2 linked regions of the Chelatococcus sp. HY11 genome follow. The main gene of each other region encodes a partner of the protein of the gene in region 2 in a complex. Links are inferred from orthologs where the notes say so. Each region holds a gene or a part of one and is shown on either strand. Other genes may lie near its edges.

The links.
Region 1: the proteins of xseA (region 2) and KIO74_RS09445 are in contact, whole or in part, in a cryo-EM structure (PDB 8TXR), measured with the Escherichia coli proteins. The link is inferred for Chelatococcus sp. HY11 from one-to-one orthologs.

The regions. Positions count from the first base shown.
Region 1 is NZ_JAHBRX010000001.1:2,047,864-2,052,454, reverse strand. What follows is about bases 587-3,420. They hold KIO74_RS09445 (exodeoxyribonuclease VII small subunit), read right to left. Parts: upstream 2,229-3,420; coding sequence 1,944-2,228; downstream 587-1,943. Other genes in these bases: KIO74_RS09440 (DUF2339 domain-containing protein), read right to left, coding at 2,305-3,420; dxs (1-deoxy-D-xylulose-5-phosphate synthase), read right to left, coding at 587-1,877. Also shown: more of dxs, read right to left, coding at 1-586; more of KIO74_RS09440, read right to left, coding at 3,421-4,591. UniProt on the Escherichia coli protein: Bidirectionally degrades single-stranded DNA into large acid-insoluble oligonucleotides, which are then degraded further into small acid-soluble oligonucleotides.
Region 2 is NZ_JAHBRX010000001.1:2,152,657-2,156,271, forward strand. The notes cover bases 1-2,925. They hold xseA (exodeoxyribonuclease VII large subunit), read right to left. Parts: upstream 2,315-2,925; coding sequence 686-2,314; downstream 1-685. Other genes in these bases: lpxK (tetraacyldisaccharide 4'-kinase), read left to right, coding at 1-206; KIO74_RS09905 (DUF2093 domain-containing protein), read right to left, coding at 434-655; KIO74_RS09915 (DMT family transporter), read right to left, coding at 2,462-2,925. Also shown: more of KIO74_RS09915, read right to left, coding at 2,926-3,334. UniProt on the Escherichia coli protein: Bidirectionally degrades single-stranded DNA into large acid-insoluble oligonucleotides, which are then degraded further into small acid-soluble oligonucleotides.

The DNA of each region.
Region 1 (4,591 bases), 100 kb from region 2 along the record:
GCCGCATCGAGGCCCGCATCCGCGTACATCGCCTCCGGCCTGCCGTGGTCGATATAGGCGTCGGGCAGCGTGAGGGTGCGCACCTTCAGGCCACGGTCGAGCGCGCCTTCGGCGGCGAGGCTCTGCAGCACGAAGGCGCCGAAGCCGCCGACGGAGCCTTCCTCGATGGTGACGAGGCATTCATGCGCGTGGGCGAGCCGGCGGATCAGGTCGAGATCCAGCGGCTTGGCGAAACGCGCGTCGGCGACGGTCGTGGAGATGCCGCGCGCCTCGAGAATCTCGGCCGCCTTCAGGGAATCGGCGAGCCGCGTGCCGAGCGACAACAGCGCGACGCGCGTACCTTCGCGCAGGACGCGTCCTTTTCCGATGAGGAGCGGCACGCCCTTCTCCGGCATGTCGACGCCCACGCCATCGCCGCGCGGGTAGCGGAAGGCGATCGGCCCCTCGTCGTAGGCGGCGGCGGTTGCGACCATATGGACGAGTTCCGCCTCGTCGGCGGCGGCCATCACCACCATGTCGGGCAGGCAGCCGAGGAAGGCGATGTCGAACGAGCCGGCATGAGTCGCGCCGTCGGCGCCCACGAGGCCGGCGCGATCGATGGCGAAGCGCACCGGCAGCTTCTGGATGGAGACGTCGTGGACCACCTGGTCATAGGCGCGCTGCAGGAAGGTGGAATATATGGCGCAAAAGGGCTTGTAGCCTTCCGTCGCGAGGCCGGCCGCGAAAGTGACCGCATGCTGCTCGGCGATGCCGACGTCGAAGGTGCGCGTCGGGAAGGCCTGGCCGAACAGATCGAGCCCCGTGCCCGACGGCATCGCGGCGGTGACGGCGACGATCTTCTCATCCGCGCGGGCGGCCGCGATCAAGCTCTCCGCGAAGACCTTGGTATAGGCGGGCGCGTTGCTCTTGGGCTTGGCCTGGACGCCGGTGACGACATCGAAGGTCCCGACTCCATGGTATTTGTCGGCCGAGGCCTCGGCCGGCGCGTAGCCCTTGCCCTTCTGGGTAACCACGTGGACGAGGATCGGCCCGGAGGTCGCGTCGCGCGCGTTGCGCAGCACCGGCAGGAGATGGTCGAGGTTGTGGCCGTCGATCGGGCCGACATAATAGAAGCCGAGCTCTTCGAAAAGCGTGCCGCCGGTCCAGAACCCACGCGCGAACTCCTCGGCGCGCTGTGCCTTTTCATAGAGGAACTTCGGCAGGTGACGGGCGAGCTGTTTGCCGACCTCGCGGATGGAGCGGTAGGTACCACCGGAGACGAGGCGCGCGAGATAGGCCGACATGGCGCCGGCCGGCGGCGCGATCGACATGTCGTTGTCGTTGAGGATGACGATGAGCCGCGCGTTCATGGCGCCGGCATTGTTCATCGCCTCATAGGCCATGCCCGCCGACATGGCCCCGTCGCCGATGACGGCGACCACGTTGCGCGGCTTTTCACCCGCGACCTTGCCGCCCGCATCGTCAAGCGTCTGCGCGACGGCCATGCCGAGGCCGGCGGAAATCGAGGTCGAGGAATGGGCGGCGCCGAAGGGGTCGTACTCGCTCTCGGAGCGGCGGGTGAAGCCGGAAAGCCCGCCGGGCTTGCGCAAGGTTCGGATGCGATCGCGCCGTCCGGTCAGGATCTTGTGCGGATAGGCCTGATGGCCGACGTCCCAGATGATCCGGTCTCGCGGCGTGTCGAACACGTGATGGAGCGCGACAGTCAATTCGACGACGCCGAGGCCCGCGCCGAGATGGCCGCCGGTGATCGAGACGGCGCTGATCGTCTCCTGCCGCAACTCGTCGGCGACCTGTCGCAGGGCCGAGTCAGGCAAGCGCCTGAGGTCCTCGGGCAGGGCGATCGTGTCCAGAAGTGGGGTGGCTGCCGGCACGGCGATGGTCCTCACGCAAAAAACGATCGGCCCGCCTGGCTGGAAGGGAGGGCGATCCGGTCGGACGACTGGTTATGTCTCGACGTCGAGCGGTTCCGTACCCGTCGCGCGCCCGTCGGACGACAGGGTAATCTTCTCGATGCGCTGCTCGGCCCGTCGGAGCAGGGCCTCGCAATGCGCCTTCAGAGCCTCGCCACGCTCATAGATGGTGAGCGATTCCTCAAGCGCCACATCGCCTCGCTCGAGGCGCGCGACGATCTGCTCCAGCTCGGCCAGCGCCCGCTCGAAAGGAAGGGCGGCAAGGTCGGCCTGGTTGGCAGCGCGAGGGGATGGATCCTTGGAAACGTCTTTGGTCATGGTGCGCGTTATCGCCCGTTTAGGCCCCAAGTTGCAAGCTTGGAGCCGTTCCACCTTGTCGCTGGTCCACGCGGCATTATTGCGGCGGCGCGGGCGGCTGCGTGCCTGGCTGTGGCATGGGATTATGAGGGCGTGCCCTCAGGAGAAGCTTCTGGTAGGCTAGGCCGATGCCGACCAGGACGAGGCCGAGCCCGATGAAGGAAAGTGCCCTGAGCGCGCCCTCCAAATTCGCCATGTCGACCAGGAAGACCTTGAGCACGGCGGTCAGTATATAGGCGCCGGAGAGAAGCCGGGCGAGCCGAAGCCGCCAGATAAGCCCGATGGCGAGTAGCAGGACCCCCATGGCGAGCAGCGCCAGGGAATAAACCCAGAGCTCGGTTTCGCTGGTCATGCGCCACAGGCTGACCACCGGTCCCTGGAACAGCCGCCGGATCTCAAGCAGCATATAGAGGAGATGCAGGAAGAGGCCGAGCCCGGCAGCGGTGTAGACATACCACGTCGGTCTGCTCGGCCGCGCATACCAGGCCACCGCGAAGGCGGCGATCGCCGGGATGAGATAGCCCAGCAGAAGCCCGTTGAAGATCGCCCCGCCCGGAATGGGATCGCCCGAGAAGGCCGGGTTATCGATGACGGCCAGCAGGCCGAAGGACACGGCCAGCGAGAAAACGCCGAAAGCCAGCGAAGCGATGCGATAGACCGGGTCCCTCCGGCGCGCGTCGAAGCGCACCATTACCAGCGAGAACAGCAGGCTCGATGTCACCATCAAACCCGCCTCGATCAGGCTGGAGGATTCCCGCAGGATGTCGCCGCCATTGAGCGCATGGCGGATCTGGAAGAAGACGAGCAGCGCCGCGAAGACGATCGAGAGGCTTTCGCAGAGCTGCGTGATGGCGTCCCGGCGATGCCGGGCCAGCACGACCGCGGCGAGGCCAAAGCTGACCGCCGGCACACCATAGCCCCAGAGCAGCCAGTTCAGGATCGGCGTGGTGCCCAGATCGCTGCCTGCGATGGCCGGGTCCCAGATGACGCGGCCGAGGACAAGGGCGCCGATCGCGCCGACGACGTAGCGCAGGGCCGGGATGCGGCAAAGCCAGCCGATCCAGGCGGTGCCGATCGCCGCGAGCGCGAAGGCGACCGTCAGCATGCCCTTGTCGAGCGCGAAGGTGAGGCCGAGCGCCAGCGCCGCGACGGCCGCGGAGGCAAAGGCGCCGGTGCCGAGCGCCAGGACCGGCGCTTCCGTTTCCCGTGAGCGCGTCAGGCGCGCGGCATAGGTCGCGGCAAGGCCAAGGGCGGCCGCGACGAAGGCGAAGGGGATGCTCTTGTCGAAACCGGCGACACGCCAATAGGCGATGACGAGAAGGGCAAGCGGCCCGACCGTCGCCGCGCCCGCGTAGCAGGCGATCGTCACGACGGGCAGGCGTGCGCCGACGAGGATACGCCAGAGGCTCGCCAGCGCCACGGCCGCGCCGCTGGCTATCGCGAAGGTGAGATAGAGGTTGAGCGCCTCGGGCATGGGCACGCTGCCCGCGCCGCCGGGCAGCACGTTCTGCGGTTCGGCGAGGGCTTCCCTGGCAACGGGCCAGAGGAAGAGCCCGGCGCCGGCTATGGCGGCGGCGAGCGCGGCCGCGCCGGCTGCCGGCGCGATGCGGACCGCGGTCATCATGTAGAGGGCGACCATGATCCCGCCGAAGAGCGCGCGGGTGCCGCCGTCGAGCGATACCGTCATGGCGAGCCCCGCCAGGGCCGCGAAGACGACCAGCACCAAGAGGCCGAGCCTGTCCGGGTAGGCTCTCTCGTCGTCCACGCCGCGGTTCGGGTCCACGACAAGAAGCGCGACGGCGAGCAGGGCCTGGAGGACGATATGCGTCAGCAGGGCCGGTGCATGACCCGTCGTGAAGGCGAGCACGAGGAAGGCGCCCCAGAGCGAGGCGCCTATCGCGGCCGAGACCGCGAGCCATTTCCACAGGCGCAAGCGTGCGAGGGCATAGGAGGCCGCTACGGGGAAGAGGAGATAGATGACAAGCGCCCAGGGCTCGGGCTCCTCCGTGGAGACGAGAAGCGGTGAGACGAGGGCGGCGAGAAGCCCGAGAGCCGCCAGCGCCGGACCATGCAGCACCGAAGCCGTCAACGTCGCCAGGGAGACGAGGCCGAGCAGCACGAAGGCTGTCGCGGGGCTGATGAAGTCGTAGAGCGCGTAGGACGCATAGACCGTCGCGAAGGCCGAGGCGGTTCCCGCCGCCGTCAGCACACTTGGCACATGCGCCGAGGGGATGCCCGCAAACGCTTCCGCGCGCTCGCGCCGGCGAAACCATTCGCCGGCGGCGATCAGCGCGAGCGCGAGAAGGGCGGCGCCCATGACGCGC
Region 2 (3,615 bases):
AGGCCCTGGCGGCCCGCGCCCTGGCTCTGGACGCCCTGCTCGTGACAACGGAGAAAGATGTCGCGCGCCTCGGCGACGATATCGGCCATCTGCCCGGCCTCGCAGTGTTGCCCGTGCGCTTCGTGCCCGATGACGAAACGGGCCTGGCCGCCTTCATATCGGGCTGGCTGCGCAAAACGAAGAAGGGCCGGCAGCGCGCCCGCTAGAGCATTTTCAAGCGAAGTGGAAACCGGTTCGCGTGAAGAAAATGCTCAAAAACAAAGACCTAGAGCATTGTCCGACGACCTTGAAGCGTCTGCCCAACCGGCGTCATCCCCGGCCTGGTGCCGGGGATCCCGATCGGAAAAGCGCGAGCCACAGGGATCGGGATGGCCGGGACAAAGCCCGGCCATGACGGACGATGTTCAGCGTTTTCATCAGATCAGAGAACCCGCTAAACCGCACGCAGCACCTTGTGGCGCTGCAGTACGGCCTCCGGCGAGGCATAGGCCTCCTGCCGGTCGACACTCCAGTAGCGAAGCCTGTCGAGGGGAATGCGCTCGCCAGTGACCGAGCAGACCACATAGCTGCCCGGCTTCAGCACGCGAAAATCCGCGTCGAGATACTGGAGGCTCGCTTCGCCATTCCCGTTGAAGCGATAGTCATGCCGGTTCATGGTTACGCCCTTGCTACATAGGTCGCGCGATCAGGTGTCGAACAGGCTGCTCTGCGTGTCCGGGCCAGCCTTTGCCGCCGCCTCACCCGTCTTCCGGGCCGCGCTGCGGCCACCGCGGGCCCCTCCACGCGCTCCCGTTCCGGATGCCTCCGCGCCGTCAACCGCAACTGCGCCGAAATCACCATCGGACAGCATGATCGTCAAAGGCATGCCCACCGTGACCGCGCTCGCGCTGCGGACGGGATGACGCGCCTCGTCCAGCACAAGCGCATAGCCCCTGGCAAGCACGCCCTTATGGCCCAGACTGTCGATCAGTTTCCAGACGCTTTCAAGCGCCTTGCGGCGGCGCGCCACGATTTCAGGTGCCATTTCGCCAAGGCGGGCACCCGCGAGAGCGAGCCGATCTCGGCCCCGATCAAGCCTGTGCCGGAGGCCCCGGCGCGACAGCTTGCCGGCCACGCGCATGAAGGCCTGGGCATGGCGATGGCTGTTGGCCGCGAAACAGCGGTCGAGCTGCTGCCCCGCCCGCGCCAGCCGCGCGCGCGCCTGTTCGAGTTGCAGATGGGGCGACAGGCGCAGGAGACGCTGGGCGAGCGCGCCGAGCGCAACTTCATGCCGGCGCGCGTTGACACGCAAGCCATGGACAAGCTTGCCGGCGGCTAGATCGAGCCGCTGGCGCGGCGCGGCGACGAGATCTTCCGGCCGGCGCAAGGCCCGCGTCAGGCTCCGCAATTCGGTCCGCCGACGCTCCCCGAGCCGCGCCATCGCCTCGCCATGCCGGCGGCCGAGATCGGCGAGACGCAGCGCGAGCTCGCGGCGCACGGGCACGACCTTCTCCGCAGCACCGGTTGGCGTCGGGCAGCGCAGATCGGCCGCGTAGTCGATGAGCGTCCAGTCCGTCTCATGGCCCACAGCCGAGACGAGGGGAATGTCGCTGTCAGCGGCGGCACGCACGACCGCCTCGTCATTGAACGACCACAGGTCCTCCAGCGAGCCGCCGCCACGCGCGACGATGATGACGTCGGGCCGGGGAATGGCGCCGCCGGCGGGAAGCGCGTTGAAGCCGCTGATCGCGGCAGCCACCTCCGCCGCGCTGGTTTCGCCCTGCACACGCACGGGCCAGACGAGCACATGGCTCGGGAAACGATCCTCCAGCCGATGGAGAATATCGCGGATGACGGCGCCCGTCGGCGAGGTGACGACGCCGATAACGGTGGGCAGGAAGGGCAGGAGCTGCTTGCGCGCCTCGTCGAACAGCCCCTCCGCCGCGAGCTTGCGGCGGCGTTCCTCCAGGATGGCCATGAGCGCGCCGACGCCGGCGGGCTCGATGGTCTCGATGATGATCTGATATTTCGAGGAGCCGGGGAAGGTCGTGATGCGGCCGGTGACGACCACCTCCAGCCCTTCCTGCGGCTTGATCTTGAGCCTGTTGAAGACGCCCTTCCAGATCACCGCTTCGAGCTTGGCGCCCTCGTCCTTCAGCGCGAAGTAGCAATGGCCCGAGGAATGCGGTCCGCGATAGCCGGAGACCTCGCCCTTGAGCCGGACATGGCCGAAGGCATCCTCAAGCGTCCGCTTCAAGGCGCCGGACAGGCCCGAGACCGTCCATTCCTGGGTGTTCGTCGCGAAACCTTCACCCGCGAAGCTGTAACCCGTCATGCTGTCGCTCATGGCGGCACGATACCGGCTGGCGACACGCGATCAAGCGGAAAGGCGGATCGTCTTGGCCGAGCTCCGTTCAGGCCGCGAGCGCTTATGCGATGAGCGCACCGTTAGGCTATACAAGCCTATGCGACATCTCCCCTATCAGGCGACACTTGGGGCCACCCCGCGCTTGCGTTCGCGATGGAACATGTAAAGCACGGACGCGATAACAATGGCGGCGCCGAGCAGCATGTGGACCGTCGGCAGATCCCCGAACAGCAGCGCGCCGACGATCAGCGCCCAGACGAGCTTGGTGTATTGCATCGGCGCGACGCTCGAGGCCGGCGCCAGTCGCAGTGATTCGAGAAACAGGAACTGCGCCGCGACATTCAGAAGGCCGCCCACGACCACGAGGCCGATATCAAAAGCCGAAGGCGGGGAAAACCAGAGGAAGGTGCCGGGAATGCCGGCCATCAGCTGGCCGGCGAGCACTGCCCCCACCATCATGTTGCGGCTTTCGGTGGCGCCGATCGACCGCATGATCAGCACCACGCCCGTGGACACAAAGATGCTGATGAAGGCCGCAATATGGCCCATGTTGACCGCCGCGTATCCCGGCCGGACCATGATGAGAATGCCGATCAGGCCCGCAATCACGGCCGCCCAGCGCCGAATACCGACCTCCTCCCGCAAGATAAGAACAGATGCCATGGTCACCAAAAGAGGCGATGCGAAAGTTATCGCGTAGACATCGGCAAGAGGAAGCAAGGAAAAGGCATAAAGGCCCGCCGTCGATCCGATCCCGGCGAGAAGGCCGCGCAACGCCAGAAGCTTGGGATTACGGATGTGCCGATCATGAACAAGCCCGCTTCGCTTGGCGATATAACCACCACGCATGAAGACGAGAAGCACAACGACGGACGCCACGCAGGCCTGCATCGTAATGATCTGAAAGACCGGATGACGGGTCGAAAGAAGCTTTACGACCGTATCGCAGCCTGCGAAGACGAGATTGGCGAGCACGGCATAGAGCATTCCGCGCGCATGCGTTGACAGTATCACGGCGATAGCTGGAGACGGCTCTCGCCGCTCACCTCTGGACGTTCCCTGGACGCCCTATCATGCACGCTCCGCGCCTTTTGGGTTATTACAATTCGGCATGGCAGCCCAGCGCCAGGGGACCGCGTTAACGATCTGTTCATCAAGATTTTTCCGTGGGGCGAAACACGTCTGACAGCTCCGCGTCGCCGGCGTCACTCAGCCGGCGAGGCGCACATCCACCGTCTTCCCGCGTTAAACAATGCGTCGCCCCGAGG